One region of the Bradyrhizobium sp. SZCCHNR1017 genome, then DNA from elsewhere that is predicted to be linked to it. Evidence: riboswitches for the same ligand, from Rfam matches in the RefSeq annotation. Region 1 holds a riboswitch; the other holds the start of a gene.
What was found. A riboswitch is a leader RNA that binds a small molecule or an ion and turns the genes downstream of it on or off. The one in region 1 is predicted to bind S-adenosylmethionine.
Positions count from the first base shown of each region.

Region 2: it holds a riboswitch for S-adenosylmethionine, as region 1 does, so the genes downstream of both, QW863_RS12085 (O-succinylhomoserine sulfhydrylase) here and QW863_RS32865 (homoserine O-acetyltransferase) in region 1, are expected to answer to the same signal.

Region 1 covers NZ_JAUHIR010000022.1:50,786-59,828, reverse strand. The annotation lists gene QW863_RS32905 (ABC transporter permease) at 1-701, shown strand, start outside; gene QW863_RS32900 (YdcF family protein) at 957-1,670, shown strand; gene QW863_RS32895 (lysophospholipid acyltransferase family protein) at 1,683-2,450, shown strand; gene QW863_RS32890 (gamma-glutamylcyclotransferase) at 2,454-3,050, opposite strand; gene QW863_RS32885 (DUF2125 domain-containing protein) at 3,150-4,334, shown strand; gene QW863_RS32880 (prephenate/arogenate dehydrogenase family protein) at 4,337-5,272, opposite strand; gene hisC (histidinol-phosphate transaminase) at 5,269-6,366, opposite strand; gene QW863_RS32870 (chorismate mutase) at 6,404-7,237, opposite strand; SAM riboswitch at 7,435-7,514, shown strand; gene QW863_RS32865 (homoserine O-acetyltransferase) at 7,606-8,820, shown strand; gene metW (methionine biosynthesis protein MetW) at 8,824-9,043, shown strand, end outside.
Region 2 covers NZ_JAUHIR010000003.1:697,254-706,296, forward strand. The annotation lists gene QW863_RS12070 (OpgC domain-containing protein) at 1-1,327, shown strand, start outside; gene QW863_RS12075 (SGNH/GDSL hydrolase family protein) at 1,327-2,085, shown strand; gene QW863_RS12080 (GDSL-type esterase/lipase family protein) at 2,099-3,259, shown strand; gene QW863_RS12085 (O-succinylhomoserine sulfhydrylase) at 3,337-4,545, opposite strand; SAM riboswitch at 4,622-4,701, opposite strand; gene QW863_RS12090 (2'-deoxycytidine 5'-triphosphate deaminase) at 4,814-5,920, shown strand; gene QW863_RS12095 (MATE family efflux transporter) at 6,051-7,529, shown strand; gene QW863_RS12100 (SRPBCC family protein) at 7,534-7,935, opposite strand; gene QW863_RS12105 (VOC family protein) at 7,946-8,305, opposite strand; gene QW863_RS12110 (AraC family transcriptional regulator) at 8,358-9,043, opposite strand, start outside.

The sequences.
Region 1 (9,043 bases):
AGCGCGACATTGCCCTGGTGACGGAGGCGATGCGGGCGCAGTCCGGAATCGTGGAGGTCCGGCCGTTCACCAAGGAGGAATCCAGCAAGCTGCTGGAGCCGTGGCTCGGCAGCGGCCTGTCGTTCGACGAGCTTCCGGTGCCGCGCGTCATCATCGCGCGCGTCCAGCCCGGCACCAGCTTCGACCTCAACGCGCTCCGCAGCCGCGTGACCCAGGTCGCGCCGACCGCCAGCGTGGATGACCACCGCGCCTGGATCGAGCGCATGCGCTCGATGACCGGCGCGACGCTTTTCGCAGGCTTCGGCATTCTGCTGCTGGTGATCGCGGCCACCATCATCTCGGTGTCGTTCGCGACCCGCGGCGCGATGGCCGCGAACCGGCCGATCGTCGAGGTGCTGCATTTCGTCGGCGCCGGCGATCGCTACATCGCCAACCACTTCCTGCGGCACTTTCTGCAGCTCGGACTGGAGGGGGGCGTGATCGGCGGCGGCCTTGCGATGCTCGGATTCGGGTTCTCGGAGTCGATCGCCAACTGGTTCTCCGGCACTCCCGTCGGCGATCAGTTCGCGGCGTTGCTGGGGACATTCTCGCTGCGCCCGCTCGGCTATGTCGCGATCGCGCTGCAGGCCATCGTGATCGCCGCGGTGACCGGCTGGGCCGCACGCCGCACCCTGTTCACGACGCTGGCGAGCATCGACTGATGGCGGCTTCTATCCCCAGCCGTCTCGTTGCGGATTTCACTTGGCCCGAAAACCGCCTAAAATCGTCTGCGCCGGGGTGAGGCAGGACGGGGTGAGCTGGGTCACGAACACGGCGGAGGTCGCGCGCCAGGATCGGCGGCGAGCGAACGTGATCGGGAGGCCGGCGAAACCTGCCTGCGTTCCCGGACTTGAACGACGGGATCGCGCGACGGCATGGCGCCGCGCGCAGGCAGGCAAGGACAAGCCAGGCGTTGCATGGAGCCGGAGACTGACCATAGCAGGCGAAAGCTGCCGCTCACCGTGGCGGTGTGGCGGACGCTCGCGGGCGCCGTGGCGACGCTCGGGGTCGGCTTCTTCGTCGCGGCGGTCGGCTTCGTCGGCTTCCTCTCGCAATTGCGGGGCGCCGAGATCCAGCCCGAGCGCAAGGCGGACGGAATCGTGGTCCTGACCGGCGGCTCGTCACGCGTATCGGACGCGGTGGAACTCCTGGCGGGAGGCTATGGCCGGCGGCTGCTGATCTCCGGTGTGCACCCGACCAACGAGGCCAGCGACATCACCCGGTCGCTGCCCGAGGCGCGATCATTCATCAACTGCTGCGTCGATCTGGATTATTCGGCGATCAACACCCGCAGCAACGCCGCGCAGACGCGGCGATGGGCGAGCGAGCGCGGCTTCAAGTCGCTGATCGTCGTGACGTCGAACTATCACATGCCGCGGGCCATCGTCGAACTGTCGCATGCGATGCCGAGCATGGATCTCATTCCCTATGCGGTCGTCGGCGAGAAATGGCGCGACGAGCCGTGGTGGACCAGCGCGCCGACGGTGCGGCTTCTGCTGTCCGAATATGCCAAATATGTCGCCGCCGAGATGCGGCTGCGGCTGGCCGATCTCGGCCTCGATCTCGCGCCCGAGTTCGATCCGCCAACCGGCTCGGTGTCGCGCCGACCGACGACGGCGCAAGCCAATTGAACTGGGTTTCTGATGGTCTCGATCTTCCTGCGTTCGCTGCTGTTCAACATCCTGTTCTACCCGAACTTCGTGCTCTGGGCGCTGATCGCGTTGCCGACCCTGGCTATGCCCCGCAAGGCGCTGCTGCGCGTCGCCAACTGGTGGGCGCAGAGCAACATCTTGTTGATGCGCGTCGTCTGCAACATCCGCGTCGAATATCGCGGCGTCGAGAAGATCCCGAAGGGGCCGCTGATCGTCGCCGCCAAGCATCAGTCGATGTGGGAGACGATCTCGCTGCTGCATTTCTTCGATGCGCCGTTCTTCGTTCTCAAGCGCGAGCTGCTGCGGATTCCCCTGTTCGGACAGTATCTCGTCAAGGCGGACATGATCGCGATCGACCGCAGCTCCGGCGCCCGCGCGTTGAAGCAGGTGATGCGGCGGGCGGCGGAGGAGGTGAAGCACGGCCGTCAGTTTGTGATCTTCCCGGAAGGCACCCGGCGTCCGGCGGGCGCACCGCCCGACTACAAGGGCGGGGTCGGCCTGATCTACACGGATTGCGGCGTACCCTGCCTGCCGGTGGCCCTGAATTCGGGTCTGTTTTGGCCACGCCGCACATTTCTGCGCTATCCGGGCACGCTCGTCGTGGAGTTTCTCGATCCGCTGCCGCCTGGCCTGCCGCGCGATGAGTTCATGGCGCGGATTCAGAGCGTCATCGAAGAGGCGACCGGCCGGCTCGTCGCCGCGGGGCAGGCGGAACAGGCGCAGTTGTTTGGCCGGGTGCCGGCACCGGTGAAGGCTTGAGGGCTATGTCTTGCTTGGCGCAGGATGCAGCGAGTGGCCGTCATCGTGCAGCATCGTCGCCAGCCGATGCAACTGCGCGTCGCGAAAGCCCTGCGCCTCGATCGCCTTCACGGTCGAGATCACGTAGTCGCGATTGGCGCCGGACTGGCCGTGACCCTGGCGTACATGGCGCAACTGCTCCTGCGGCGACAGCCGGCCTGCATATTGCACATGGCCGCGATCGACCACGTAGACCAGCGCGCTCACCCGCTCGCGCGCGTCGTTTTCAAGCCAAACCGAGCGCGTCACTTCGCGATAGACCGAGGTCACCTGCTCACGCGCCCGCAAATAGGCGATGGTCTCGTCGCGCTTGTCTGCTGCCACCCGGAACGCAATGCCGCGACACGCGCCGCCGCGATCGAGACCGAGCACGAGGCCCGGCTTCTCCGGCGTTCCGCGGTGGACGAACGAATACACACAGAGCGCGCGATGCTCGCCGATCAGCCGCGCCGGCACCTGCTCGAGAAAAGCGAATCCGGGCCGCCACATCAGCGAGCCGTAGCCGAAGACCCAGAGGTCGCCGTGGGGAAGGTCGCGTTCGGAGAGGGTCATTGCGGACATCAATGCGGAAGCCTAAGTGTGATGCTCGCGAATTGTTAATTTAGATACACAATCCGTGATCGCCGAATTGCCAAAATTGCTGCCCAAAGGGTGTCCTGCATGTCTCGTTTGCCGCAAGCGCGCCGCAGGCGCTCTCGTTGGGGGCTCTTCATAGCTCCCGTTCTGCTCCTGATCGCCGCTGTTGCGTGGAGCGCATTCTGGTTCTTCGCCGCTTCGCAAGTGGATGTCCAGGCCGACGCTTGGCGTGCGCGCGAAGCAAAATCGGGACGCGTCTATGACTGCGCGAAGCGCTCGGTCGCGGGCTTCCCGTTCCGGCTCGAGGTCCGCTGCACGGATCCGAGCGTGGACCTGTTCTCGCAGGCCGCCGGCACGCCTTTGATGAATGCCAAGCTCGACGAGATCCTCGTCGTCGCCCAGGTGTGGGACCCGAAGCGGCTCATCGCGGAGTTCAAGGGACCCGCGACGATCGCTGATGGGCGCGGACCGACCTCGTTCTCCGCGAACTGGCGCGTCGGCGAGGCCAGTGTCCGCGGCCTGCCAGGGCCGCCACAGCGCGCCGACCTCGTGTTCGAACAACCGACCATCGACCGCATCGAGGGCGGGACAGTCGTGCCCGCCGCGCGCGCCGATCACGTCGAGTTGCACGGCCGCTTCGCCGACGGCACGCCGTCCGACCATCCGGTGCTGGAGACTGCGCTGCAGATCGAAAGCGGCAGCATCCAAGGCAGCCATCCTCTGCTTGCCGAACCGTTCAATACCGACATCCAGGCCCGCGTCACGGGTCTCAAGGACTTCCGGCCCAAACCCTGGCCGGAGCGGTTTCGCGAGATCCAGGCGGCGGGCGGTCATGTCGAGATCGTCCAGTCGCGCATCCAGCAGGGCGAGCTGCTGGCCGTTGCGTCGGGCACGCTCAGCCTGACCGCCAATGGCGGCATTGATGGCGAAGTGCAAATGACGGTGGCCGGGATCGAAAAGGTCATTCCGGCGCTCGGTCTCGACAAGATGCTCGAAAACGGCGTGCCGCAGGGGACGCTCGATCGCGTAGCGCCGGGTGTGAAGTCGCAGGACGTCAACAACCTGCTCGGTGCGCTCGACCGCGCCATTCCCGGCCTCGGCAAGGTCGTCAAGCAGAACGCCAATGTCGGCGTCGCGCTCGGCATCAATGCGCTCGGCAAGGAGGCCACCCTCGAAGGGCGCAAGGCGCGGACCTTCCCGTTGCGCTTCTCCGATGGCGTCGTCGTGCTCGGTCCGTTCAAGGTCGCCCGCGTCCCGCCGTTGTTCTGACCTCAGCTCTTCTTCAACTGCGGCAGCGGCCGGCCGAAGTCCGGCGCCGCCGAATCCTGGCCGATATCGACGATGCCGCGGCGGATCGCACGGGTGCGGGTGAAGTGATCGAACAGCGCATCGCCGTCGCCGCGGCGGATCGCCCGCGTCAGCTTGGAGAGGTCCTCGGTGAAGGTGCCGAGCATGTCGAGCACCGCATCCTTGTTGCTCAGGAAGATGTCGCGCCACATCGTCGGGTCGGAGGCGGCGATGCGGGTGAAATCGCGAAAGCCGCCGGCGGAGAACTTGATCACCTCGGACTCCGTCACCTGCGCCAGCTCGTCGGCGGTGCCGACGATGGTGTAGGCGATCAGATGCGGCAGATGGCTGGTGATCGCGAGCACGCGGTCGTGGTGATCCGGCGTCATGATCTCGACCTTGGCGCCGAGCGCCGCCCAGAACGCGCGCAGATGATCGATCGCGCCGGCGTCGACGCCGTCGGGCGGCGTCAGGATGCACCAGCGGTTGATGAACAGCTCGGCGAAACCAGAATCCGGTCCCGAATTCTCGGTGCCGGCGACCGGATGCGCCGGCACGAAATGAACATGCGCTGGCAGATGCGGCGCCATGTCGCGAACGATGGCGCCCTTCACGGAGCCGACGTCGGAGACGATGGCGCCGGGCTTCAGATGCGGCGCGATCTCGGCCGCGACCGGACCGCACGCTCCGACGGGAATACAGAGGATGACGAGGTCGGCATCCTTGACCGCCTCCGCGTTGCTCGCCACGACGCGGTCGACGAGGCCGAGTTCGGCGACGCGCGCGCGAGTCTTCTCCGAGCGCGCGGTGGTGACGATCTCGCCGGCCACGCCCTGCAGCCGCGCCGCCCGCGCGATCGAGCCGCCGATCAGGCCGAAGCCGATCAGCGCGATGCGTTCGAACCGCCCCGCGACGCTCATTTCGCCCTCATGAATTCGCTGAGAGCCTCCACGACCAGACGATTGGCTTCCTCGGTGCCGATCGTCATGCGCAGCGCGTTCGGCAGCTTGTAGTTGGCGAGCGCGCGCAGCACGAGGCCGCGCCGGGTCAGGAATGCGTCGGCCTCGACCGCGGTCTTGCCCTTGTCGGTCGGGAAGTGGATCAGGATGAAATTGGTGACGCTCGGCGTCACCTTCAGCCCGAGCTTGCCGATCTCCTCGGTCAGCCAGTTGCGCCACGTTTCCGTGTGCGTCTTCGACATCTGCTGATGCGCGGTGTCCTCGATCGCGGCGACCGCGGCGAGCATCGCCGGCGAGGAGACGTTGAACGGCCCACGGATTCGGTTGATCGCATCGACGATGTGCGCCGGGCCGAACATCCAGCCGACGCGGAGCGCCGCGAGGCCGTGGATCTTGGAAAAGGTATGGGTGACGACCGTGTTCTCGGTCGTCGCCACCAGCTCGAGCCCGAACTCGTAGTCATTGCGCGCAACGTAGTCGGCATAGGCGGCGTCGAGCACCAGCACGACATGAGACGGCAGGCCGGCACGCAGCCGCTTGACCTCGTCGAACGGGATGTAGGTGCCGGTCGGGTTGTTCGGGTTGGCGAGCCAGACCAGCTTGGTGCGCGGCGTCACCGCGGCAAGGATGGCGTCGACATCGGTGCGATACTCCGTCTCCGCGGCAACCACGTTCCTGGCGCCGCAGGCCATGGTCGCGATCGGATAGACCAGGAAGCCGTGCGCGGTGGAGATCGCCTCGTCGCCTTGGCCAAGAAAGGTGTGTGCCAGCAGATTGAGGATCTCGTCGGAGCCGGCGCCGCAGACGATGCGGTCGGGATCGAGGCCGTAGGTGCGGCCGATCGCCTCGCGCAGCACCCGGGAGGTCCCTTCCGGATAATCTTCCAGATGCGTGGCCGCGCTCTTGAACGCCTCGATCGCCCTCGGCGAGGGACCAAACGGGGTCTCGTTGGCCGACAGCTTGAAAACCTTGCGGCCAGGCTCCGGCTTGGGACTCTTGCCCGGCGTGTAGGGCGCGATGTCGAGGATGCCGGGGTTCGGCACGGGGCGGTTCATCATCAACTCCGGAAAATCGTCACTGGCGCGAGGCGTCTCAGCTCGGAACCGTATAGCGTTTCGCATGGCCGCCGACGAGGGCCGTCGAGCGGACCGAGGCGCCCGCCGCGATCAGGGCAGCCTTGATCTTGTCGAGGTTCGACGGCGCCTCGATCGACACCAGCAGCGCGGCGCCGTCGAAGGCGGTATCGGGCACCGCGACCACGTCGGCCAGCGGCGACAGCGCGCGCGACACCTGCGCATTCCAGCCGGAGACGCGGATGCTCCAGGTCTCGACCTCCAGCACGAGCGCGTCGTCGGCGACCCGCGACACCGCGAACACCGGCAGCGCCGCCGGATGGTCGGCACGCTCAATGAACGGCATCCGGGCGATGATCTTCGGCGCGCCCACGGGCTCGAGCGTGATCCACCACGGCGTATGGCCCGATGTCGTCGATACCAGCGCCAGATCGCCCTTCGAGCGCGCCACGGCTTCGACGGCGGCCTGGGCGCTGAAATGGGCGACATAAGGCACCACGAAGCCGAAATGGAACCTGGCGGAATCGCGCATCGCGGATTCGCCGACCGACACGTCGGCGTGAACCGAGAACGGCGCCTGCACGTAAGTGAACGTCGAGACGATCACGCGCCAGATGCCCTCGACGGTGTCGAGCGGCAGGATGCCGCGATGGCGCTGCACCAGGCGCCGCATCATGTCGGCCTCTCGCGCCGGCCGGAACGCCGAGCCGACCTCCTGGGTCTTCTTGACCTTGATCAGCCGGTCGATGATGTCGGCCCTGTTCATCAGGAGCTGATGGACCTGCTCGTCGATCGCGTCGATCTCCTTGCGCAAATCGGCAAGCGAAGGCGGGGCAGGCGGCGGGTTGGACATGGGCTGGTCACTCTTCGCAGGCCACCGGTTAACGTGCGGCCGACTGGAACGGATGTCGTTCTCTCCGATGCGGGAGACGCGCGCAACAGCAAGTTTACCTTGTGCCGCCTAGGCTTGGCTGGTTTGCAGCCGTGGGGCGCCCGATCGGCGGTCAACCCCAGCTTGCCTTGACGCGGAGCGCCCGCGGGACTAGTTTCTGCCTGTTCCGTGGTCATTTGAGCCGGCCGGCTTGCAGCCACGTTAAAAAACTCGCTAAACAGGCCGGGGACGTTATCGATCCCGGCCGAACCCCAGTTCAGGCCGGGTTTTTCATGGCCTGATATGTCACGTGGTTCGGGAGCCCTTGCCGGATGGCCGGGGTGAGAGACATGACAGGCCTGACGCCGAAACCCACCTCCGCGCTGCGCACGATTGCGCCCGAAGAGCGCTCGCACGAGGTCGATCATCCGAGCTCGCTGGTCGCGCAGTTCGGCGCTGACAAGCCGCTCAGGCTCGATTGCGGCGTCGACCTGTCGCCGTTCCAGATCGCCTACCAGACCTATGGCGAACTCAACGCCGACAGGTCCAACGCGGTCCTGGTCTGCCACGCCCTGACCGGCGACCAGCACGTCGCCAACCGCCATCCCGTCACCGGCAAGCCCGGCTGGTGGGAGACGCTGGTCGGCCCTGGCCGCCCGCTCGACCCGAGCCGTTATTTCATCATCTGCTCGAACGTGATCGGCGGCTGCATGGGCTCGACCGGCCCGGCCTCGCTGAATCCCGCCACCGGCAAGGTGTGGGGGCTCGATTTCCCGATCATCACCATCCCCGACATGGTGCGCGCGCAGGCGATGCTGATCGATCATCTCGGCATCGACACGTTGTTCGCCGTGGTTGGCGGCTCGATGGGCGGCATGCAGGCGCTGCAATGGACAGTGGCCTATCCCACCCGCGTGTTCGCGAATCTCGCGATCGCCTGCGCCACCCGGCACTCGGCGCAGAACATCGCCTTCCACGAGCTCGGCCGCCAGGCCGTGATGGCCGATCCCGACTGGGACCACGGCCGCTACGGCGACAAGGGCACTCATCCGCATCGCGGCCTCGCGGTGGCACGGATGGCCGCGCATATCACTTATCTGTCGGATGCCGCCCTGCATCGCAAGTTCGGCCGCCGCATGCAGGACCGCGAACTGCCGACGTTCTCGTTCGACGCCGATTTCCAGGTCGAGAGCTATCTGCGCTATCAGGGCTCGTCCTTCGTCGAGCGCTTCGACGCCAACTCCTATCTCTATCTGACGCGGGCGATGGACTATTTCGACATCGCCGCCGATCATGACGGCGTGCTGGCGGCGGCGTTCCGCGGCATCCAGACCCGCTTCTGCGTGGTGTCCTTCACCAGCGACTGGCTGTTTCCGACCGCGGAATCGCGGGCGCTGGTGCATGCGCTCAATGCCTCCAGCGCGCGGGTGTCGTTCGCGGAGATCGAGACCGACAAGGGGCACGACGCGTTCCTGCTCGACGTCCCCGAGTTCTTCGAGATCGCCAGCGCCTTTCTCGATTCCGCCGGCAAGGCGCGCGGCCTCAACGCCGCGAACGGAGGCTGAGCCATGAGCATGCAGGGCGTGTTGCCGCTGAACGGCTTTTCCGGCGGCGAGGTGCTGGCCTATCGGCCGGATCATCTGCTGGTCGCCGGCATGGTCGAGCGCGACTCCAAGGTGCTCGACATCGGCTGCGGCGACGGCGATCTCTTGCAGCTGCTGGAGAGCCGCGGCATCGACGGCCGCGGCATCGAGCTGTCGCGCGAGGGCGTCAATCATTGCGTCGCCA
Region 2 (9,043 bases), on a different contig from region 1:
GACGTCGATTGTCGATCGCCCTGCCGGACCGTCCGCCCCCGCCGCCAGCGCCGCACCCGCGCCGGCTGCGGAGACTGCCGCCGCGGCGAGCGCGGCTGCATCTGCATCTGCCGTCGCGGCCGCGCCGGCCGTCACCGCTGCACCCGCCACCACCGCTGCTCCTGCGATCACCTTCCCGGCGGTCGGCGAGCGCGAGCTGCGGCTCGACCTGTTTCGCGGGCTGGCGCTCTGGCTGATCTTCATCGACCACCTGCCGCCGAACCTGCTGACCTGGTTCACGATCCGCAACTACGGCTTCTCCGACGCCACCGAGATCTTCATCTTCATCTCCGGCTACACGGCGGCATTCGTCTATGGCCGGGCGATGCAGGATGCCGGCTTCATCGTCGCCACCGCGCGCATCCTGCGCCGCGTCTGGCAGATCTACGTCGCCCACGTCTTCCTGTTCACGATCTTCCTTGCCGAGATCTCCTACGTCGCGACCAGCTTCGAGAACCCGCTCTACACCGAAGAGATGGGGATCATGGACTTTCTCAAGCAGCCGGACGTGACGATCGTGCAGGCGCTGATCCTGCGCTTCCGCCCCGTCAACATGGACGTGCTGCCGCTCTACATCGTGCTGATGCTGTTCCTGCCGCTGATCCTGTGGCTGATGCGCTGGCGTCCTGACGTCACGCTCGGGCTCTCGGTCGTTCTCTACGCACTCACCTGGGAGCTCGATCTCTATCTGACGGCCTATCCGAACGGCTTCTGGGCGTTCAACCCGTTCGCCTGGCAGCTCCTGTTCGTGTTCGGGGCCTGGTGCGCGCTCGGGGGCGCCCAGCGCATGTCGCGCATCATCAACTCACCGATCACGCTCGGGCTCTGCGTCGCCTATCTGGTCGCGGCCTTCTGCGTGACCCTGACCTGGTACATTCCGCAGCTCGGCCATCTGATGCCGCGCCGAATCGAGCAGTGGATGTATCCGATCGACAAGACCGACCTTGACGTGTTGCGTTTCGCGCATTTTCTCGCACTCGCAGCACTCACCGTGCACTATTTGCGCAAGGATTGGCCGCTCTTGAAGTCGCCGTGGCTGCGTCCGCTGATTGTTTGTGGGCAACACTCGCTCGAGATCTTCTGTCTTGGCGTGTTTCTGGCGTTTGCGGGCCACTTCGTCCTTGCCGAAGTGTCCGGCGGCGCCATGATGCACGCGGTGATCAGCCTTTGCGGCATCCTCATCATGTGGGGGGTGGCGTCGTTGATTTCGTGGTACAAGCGTGAGGCCGATAAGGGGGCCGCGCGAAAAGGTGCGCGCAGCAACGCCGATCTGGCGGGAGGGGGCTGATGAAGTCCGTCTCGTGGTTAAGGTTGGGTATCGCAGCGCTGGCTGTTTCGCTGGCGGCCTCCGCGCGCGCGGAAGATGCGCCGCAGAACTGCGAGGTGCCGGCCTACCTGCTGACAACCGAGAGCCCGCTCCCGAAGGTTGCAGACGCCGTCAAGAATGGCCGCACGCTGGATATTCTCGTCGTCGGAAGCCGCTCATCCTCCATTGTCAGCACCTCCGACGCAAATGCCTACCCCGCCCGTCTGCAGGCGGCGCTGAAGGACAAGCTGCCGGCCGTCACCGTCAATCTCAGCGTCGAACTGCAGCCCAAGAAGACGGCCGAGGAGGTCGCGGGCAATCTCGTTAAACTGGTGGAAGGAAAACGGCCTAATTTGGTCATCTGGCAGACCGGCACGGTCGACGCCATGCGGTCGATCGATCCTGATGAGTTCCGGCAGGCGGTCGACGACGGTGTGGCGACGCTGCAGAAGGCGGGAGCTGACGTCGTCTTGATGAACCTGCAATACAGTCCGCGGACGGAAACATTGATCTCCGTGCCGCCCTATGTCGACAACATGCGTGTGGTGGCGCAGCAGCGCGACATCCCGCTGTTCGATCGGTTTGCCATCATGCGGCAGTGGAACGAGCAGGGCGATTTCGACCTGTTCAATCCGACGCACGGGGTCGAGCTGGCCAGGCAGGTTCATGACTGCATCGGCCGGGCGCTGTCGAAGTTCATCATCGACGCGGCGCATATCGGGCCGGCGCAGCAGAACTAGGATTATGTCGTTCATGACGTCGAATGAGTGTCACCGCGTATCCGGGACATGGGAGAAGCTTTCGGCCGTTGCGGTCATTGCCATCGCCCTCGCGCTGAGCCCGCAGAAGGTACGGGCGCAGAGCGCAGCGCCGGCTGCACCCGCCGCGCTTTCCGATGTGGAGAGCTCCGGTCCGAAGCCTCCGTTGATCAGCGAGCTGCGACCGAGCACCGGTCACATCACATTGGCGCAGGCGAACGATCAGATGCGCGGGCCGATCGCCGCGGTGCGCCCGGCGGCCACGACCTCGCCGCCCGCGGCGACGACCGCGCCGGCCATGACCGATGCACAGCCGCCGGCTGCAGCCGGGCAGGCCGTCGCGGCCACGCCGCCGCAATCGCGCAGCATCACCGAGCGGGCGATCGACAAGGTCAAGCAGGTCGCCAAATCGGCCACCGACATCTTCAACCGCGTGCCGTGCCTGCCGCCGAAGGGTGTCGCCAAGAAGAACTTCATTTCGCTGCCGCACGTCGCCAACAAGCTCGCCTCCGGCCTGCCGGTCGTGATCGTCGCCTTCGGCTCATCGTCGACGCAGGGCTTTGGCGCGAGCGCGCCGGACTACACCTATCCGAACCGGCTCGCCGCGCAGTTGCGCCGGCAATATCCGATGGTCGACATCAGCGTCATCAATGCCGGCGTCGGCGGCGAGGATGCGCCGGAGATGATGAAGCGACTGGAGACGTCGGTGATCGACCGGCGTCCGGATCTCGTGATCTGGCAGGTCGGCACCAATGCCGTGCTGCGCGATCTCGATCCGGCCGAGACCGCCAGGCTGGTCGAGGATGGCGTTGCCAAGATCCAGGCGGCGGCCTCCGATGTCGTGCTGGTCGACCTGCAATATTCGCCGCGCGTCAACGAGCGCTCGGAGAACGCCAGCCGCATGAACAAGCTGCTCGGGCGTATTGCCGAGCTGCATCACGCCGGCATCTTCCCGCGCTTCGAGGTGATGCGCGACTGGCACGAGCGCCAGGCGATCCCGATCAACGAGTTCGTGATCTCGGACGGCCTGCACATGAGCGATTGGGGCTATGCCTGCTTCGCCCAGTTGCTCGGCGACGACATCATCCGCTCGGTCGGCCAGGTCAAGCTCGGCATCAACGCACCGGCCGAGGTGCCGACCTATCGGCCGATGTGATCGAGGGCGAGTGGGGAACAGCGAGTAGCGAATAGAGAAAGAGATCCTACTACTCGCTACTCTCTATTCGCCATTCGCTACGCCGCGTTGAGGGCGGCGTCGAGATCCTCGATCAGATCGTCGGCATGCTCGAGTCCGGCGGAGAAGCGGATGAAGCCCTCGCTGATGCCGAGCTCGGCGCGCGCCTCCGGCGTCAGCCGCTGATGCGTCGTCGTCGCCGGGTGCGTGACCAGCGTCTTGGCGTCGCCGAGATTGTTGGAGATGCGCGCGAGCTTGAGCCCGTTGAGCGTGCGGAACGCCGCCGCCTTGCCGCCCTTGACCTCGAAGCCGACCAGGGTCGAGCCGGCGCGCATCTGCTTGCGGACGGTTGCCGCCTGCGGATGGTCCTCGCGGCCCGGATAGATCAGCCGCGAGATCTTCCGATGCGCGGCGAGGAAGTCGGCCACCTTCGCCGCCGTCTCGGTCTGCGCGCGCACGCGCACCGCCAGGGTCTCCAGGCCCTTGAGCAGGACCCAGGCGTTGAACGGCGAGATCGACGGGCCGGTCTGGCGCATGAAATTGTGGATGTGCTCGGCGATGAACGCCTCCGACGACAGGATCACACCGCCGAGACAGCGACCTTGGCCGTCGATGTGCTTGGTCGCGGAATACACCACGACGTCAGCGCCGAGCGCGAGCGGGCTCTGCCAGATCGGGGTGGCGAACACGTTGTCGACGATCAGCCGCGCGCCATGGGCGTGCGCGATCTCGGCGATGGCGGGGATGTCCATCACGTCGAGCGTCGGATTGGTCGGGCTCTCCAGGAAGAACGACTTGGTGTTGGGTCTGACCGCCTTCTGCCACTGGGCGAGGTCGAGCCCATCGACCAGGGTCGACTCGATGCCGTAGCGCGGCAAGAGATCCTCGACCACGTAGCGGCACGAGCCGAACAGCGCCTTGGCCGCGACGACGTGGTCGCCGGCACGGAGGGGAGCCAGGATTGCCGTGGTGACCGCGGCCATTCCGGTTGCGGCCGAGCGGCAGGCCTCGGCGCCCTCGAGCTCGATCATGCGGCGCTCGAACATCGCCGTGGTGGGATTGGAGAAGCGCGAATAGATGAAGCCGGGATCCTCGCCCTTGAAGCGCGCCTCGCATTCCTCGGCGGTGGCGTAGACGAACCCTTGGGTGAGATAGAGCGCCTCGGCGGTCTCGCCGAATTCGGAGCGCAAGGTGCCAGAATGCACCAGCCTCGTTTCGGGACGATAGTGGGCGAACGACGCCGGCGCCTTCGCGGGGGACTTCGACATGTGACCTCCATCGTGGCCACCGCCTTGAGCGATGGGCACAAAAAAACCGGCCTGGGACAAAACCTCAAGGCCGGGATCACATTCGTCCCCGGCCTGTTTAGCGACTTATTTAACGTGGCTGCAAGCCGGCCGGCTCAAATCACCACGGGATAAGTCGTGCTCATAGTCGCAACCGGCCTTTCCGTCAAGCCAGCCATCGGATAACCGGTCAAAAGACCCTATATTGGCTCCATAAGCCGCCGTTCCGGCGCCTGCAAAGGATCAGGTCTTGCCGTTTTCGCTCAGCCCCGACGCCCACGGCATCCTCCCCGATCGCATGATCGTGGCGATGACGGAGGCTGGCCTGATCATCCCCGAATATGATTTCGTCGAGAGCCAGATCCAGCCGGCGAGCCTCGATCTGCGGCTCGGCGACATCGCCTATCGCGTGCGTGCGAGCTTCCTGCCCGGGCCGGGCGCGACGGTCGCCGAGCGCATCGACGAGCTCAAGCTGCACGAATTCGCACTTGCCGACGGCGCGGTGCTGGAGACCAACTGCGTCTACATCGTGCCGCTGTTGGAGAGCTTGGCGCTGCCGAAGGACATCGTCGCGGCCGCCAATCCGAAAAGCTCGACCGGGCGGCTCGACGTGTTCACCCGCGTGATCGCCGACGGCACGCGACGCTTCGACATGATCGGCGCGGGCTATCACGGCCCGCTCTATGCCGAGATCAGCCCGAAGACGTTCCCGGTCCTGCTGCGCGAGGGCTCGCGCCTGTCCCAGGTTCGCTTCCGCTATCGCGACGCGGTCCTGTCGGAGGACGAACTGATCGCGCTGCACCAGGCCGAGCGACTGGTGGATCGCGACGATGCCGATCTCACCGGCGGCGTCGCGCTTTCCGTCGACCTGTCCGGCAGCAATGCGAACGGCAATGTCGGCTATCGCGCCAAGCGCCACACCGGCGTCGTCGACGTCGACCGCCGCGCCGGCTATCCGGTCGAGGAGTTCTGGGAGCCGATCAAGGCACGTCCCGACGGCAGCCTCATTCTCGATCCCGGCGAGTTCTACATCCTGGCCTCCAAGGAGGCCGTGCAGGTGCCGCCGGACTACGCCGCGGAGATGGTGCCGTTCGATCCGCTGGTCGGCGAATTCCGCGTCCACTATGCCGGCTTCTTCGATCCCGGCTTCGGCTATGCCGGCGCCGGCGGGCAGGGCTCGCGCGCGGTGCTCGAGGTGCGCTCGCGCGAGGTGCCGTTCATCCTCGAGCACGGCCAGATCGTCGGCCGTCTCGTCTACGAGAAGATGCTGGCGCGGCCGAATGCGATGTATGGCAGCCGCATCGGCTCCAACTACCAGGCCCAGGGCCTGAAGCTCTCCAAGCATTTCCGTCTCTGAGCGCGGCTGCGTCTGCCGCGCACCCCCAATGCGCCTGCCGCACAGGGCGCGCGCCAGCGCCGTGCTAGGAAAGCGAGAGCAATCGAACGATAACACGGCCGCGGCCTGCGCGGCCGAGCGGGGAGCTGAGATGTCCGAGATCGGCCTGGCCGACAATCCGGTCGGCGAGGGGCGTGCGTTGCCGCCCCCCGAGAAGCCGGTCCGGAATAAGCTCGTCGACGGACCCATCCTGCGCACCCTGCTGTCGCTGGCCTGGCCCAACATCATCGCGAACACGGCCGGCACCTGCGTCGTCATCGCCGAGACCTCCTATATCGGCCGGCTCGGTATCGAGGCGCTGGCGGCGATGGCGCTGGTGTTTCCGCTGGTGATCCTGACCATGACGATGTCCGGCGGCGCGATGGGCGGCGGCGTGGCCTCGGCGATCGCGCGCGCGCTCGGCGCCGGCGACGCCGAGCGGGCCTCGACGCTCGCCACGCACGCGCTGCTGATCGCGCTATTGTTCGGCGCGACCTTCATGATCGGCATGCTGGCGTTCGGCCCTGCCTTGCTGGAGGTGCTCGGCGGCCGCGGCGCGGTGCTGAGCCATGCCACGGCCTATCTGCAGATCTTCTTCGGCGGCGCGATCCTGCCCTGGCTGATGAACTCGATGGCTGGCATCCTGCGCGGCACCGGCAACATGAAGCTGCCGTCGTTCATGATCCTCAGCTCGGCGCTGCTGCAGATCGTATTGGGCGGCACGCTCAGCCTGGTCCTCGGGCTCGGCATGCGCGGCGTCGCCGCCGGCGCGCTGCTGGCGTTCTGCGTCAGCATCTCGGTGATGGGCTGGTACCTGTTCTCCGGCCGCGCGCGCGTGCGGCCGAAGCTGCGGGGCCTGAAGATCAGCGGCGCGATGTTCGCCGACATTCTCAAGGTCGGCGCCGTCGCCTGCTTCTCGCCGCTGCAATCCGTGCTGTCGATCGCGATCTTCACGCATATGCTGGCGTCGTTCGGCACCGCCGTGCTCGCCGGCTACGGCATCGGCGCGCGGCTCGAGTTCATGATGACCACGGTCGCATTCTCCGTCGGCATGGCCTCGGTGCCGATGGTCGGCATGGCGATCGGTGCGGAGAGAATCGCGCGCGCCCGCCGCATCGCCTGGACGGCGGGACTGGTGTCGTTCGCGTCGGTGGGCGCGCTGTCGACGCTGATCGCGATCGTCCCGCAATTGTGGGTCGACATCTTCACCCAGGACGAGAGCGCGCGCAGCGCGGGCCGGCACTATCTCCAGGTCGCGGCGCCGATGTATGCCTTCATCGGCCTGGCGATCTCGATGTATTTCTCCTCGCAGGGTGCCGCCAGGGTGCTCGGTCCGGTGCTGGCGCAGACGGTGCGGCTCGTCTTCATCGCTGCGGGTGGCAGCTATCTGTTGAGCCGTGCCGCGACCGAGGGCGACTTCTTCATGCTGGCGGCGTCCTCGATGGTCCTGCTCGGGGTGCTGACGCTCGCCAGCGTCATGCTCACCCGCTGGGGCCCGAAGCCGGCCGCAGCGCTGGAGCTGCGCCCGGCCGTGCTGACGGCCGGACGCGGCCTTGACTCGCGCGGGCCGCCGCCGGCGCGTATCGGCTGAGCCGCTATCCGCGCAGCCTGCCCAACGTGTCCTGCATCGCGCGCGCGCCGAGCTCCATCTGCTGATCGATATAGGGTGCGATCTCGTGCGGCAGCACGTCGGTGGTCCAGATCACCCGGCAGCGCTCCTCGCCTTCCGGGATGATCTGAAACGACGCACTGTGCTGGCTGATGCGTTCGTTCTTGATGGCATAGACGAGGCGCCGGCGTTGATCGTCGCAGTCGACCAGCTGCTCGCGCACCACGCTGCCGTTGGCGAAGCTGACAATGCGGACGTCGCCGTCGAGCGTGGTGCCGGTGACGAAGCCGGGCGCCACCCTGGTATGAACAGCGCCGAAATCCCGCACGGCGTCCCACACTGCACCCGCCGGGGCTGCGATCGGAATGTCCTTCTGGATGGATGCCATGGGCTTGACCTCACGGACACACGGCTTCGATGTTGTTGCCGTCGGGATCGATCAGGAGGGCGGCGTAGTAGGTCGGACTGTAGTCCGCGCGCGGCCCGGCGCCGCCATTGTCGCTGCCGCCGGCCTTCAGCCCCTCGCTGTGGAATCTGGCGACGGCCGCGTGGTCCTGGGCGCGGAACGCGATATGGGCGGCGCCCTTGCTGGCGCCCTTGTCGACATACAGCCACAGCGCCGGCTCCCCCTTCGGGCCGATGCCCGCCGACGCCTCGTCCTTGGAGCAGAGGATGTGGCCGAGCGGCGCCAGCGCCGATGTGTAGAAGCGGACGCTGGCGTCGAGATTGCCGACCTTGAGGCCGATATGATCGTACATCGATGATCTCCATGCTTCGCATGCGGCTGCCGCACGCGCTGAGATCATCCAATCAATGGCGGCTCAGATGGTCTTGGAGAATCTTGCGCTCGCCGCGCGAGACCTTGCGAAACTTCGCCGGCGACACGCCGGCAGCGCGCGCGAATGTGCGGGTGAAATTCGACAGGTCGGCAAAGCCCGAATCATAGGCGATGGTGGTGACCGGCGTGTCCTCCTCGCTGAGACGCCGTGCGGCGCGCCGCAAGCGGGAGCGGATCAGATATTGATGCGGCGTCACGCCGATCGTCGCCGCGAACAGCCGCAGGAAATGGAACGGGCTGACGCCGGCTTCGTGCGCCGCAGCCGCCAGGTCGATGTCGCGCTCCGCATTGTCGTCGATCCACAATGCGCTCTCCACCGCGCGCCGGCGATCGCGCAGGCTCGGCGTCGCCGCCCATTCCTGCCGGCCCGTGGCGGTCGCGACGAAGCGGCTGGCGATGATCTGTCCAACCTCGTCCAGACCGAGGTCCTGCTCGCGCGCGGCGACGGCCTGCGCGAGCTCACCGAGGACCATGAGCTCCGGCAGCGGCGGCATCGCGCCAGCCCGCCAGGCCTGCCTGTCGCAGCCGATCTCGTCGATGAGCGCATCATCGAAGAAGAATGACAGGCATTCGTCGCCGCAGACGTGATCGTGCGTGCACATGAACTCATCGCCGGGATGGCCCACCAGCAGCGAGCCGGTGACCAGTTCGAAGAAGC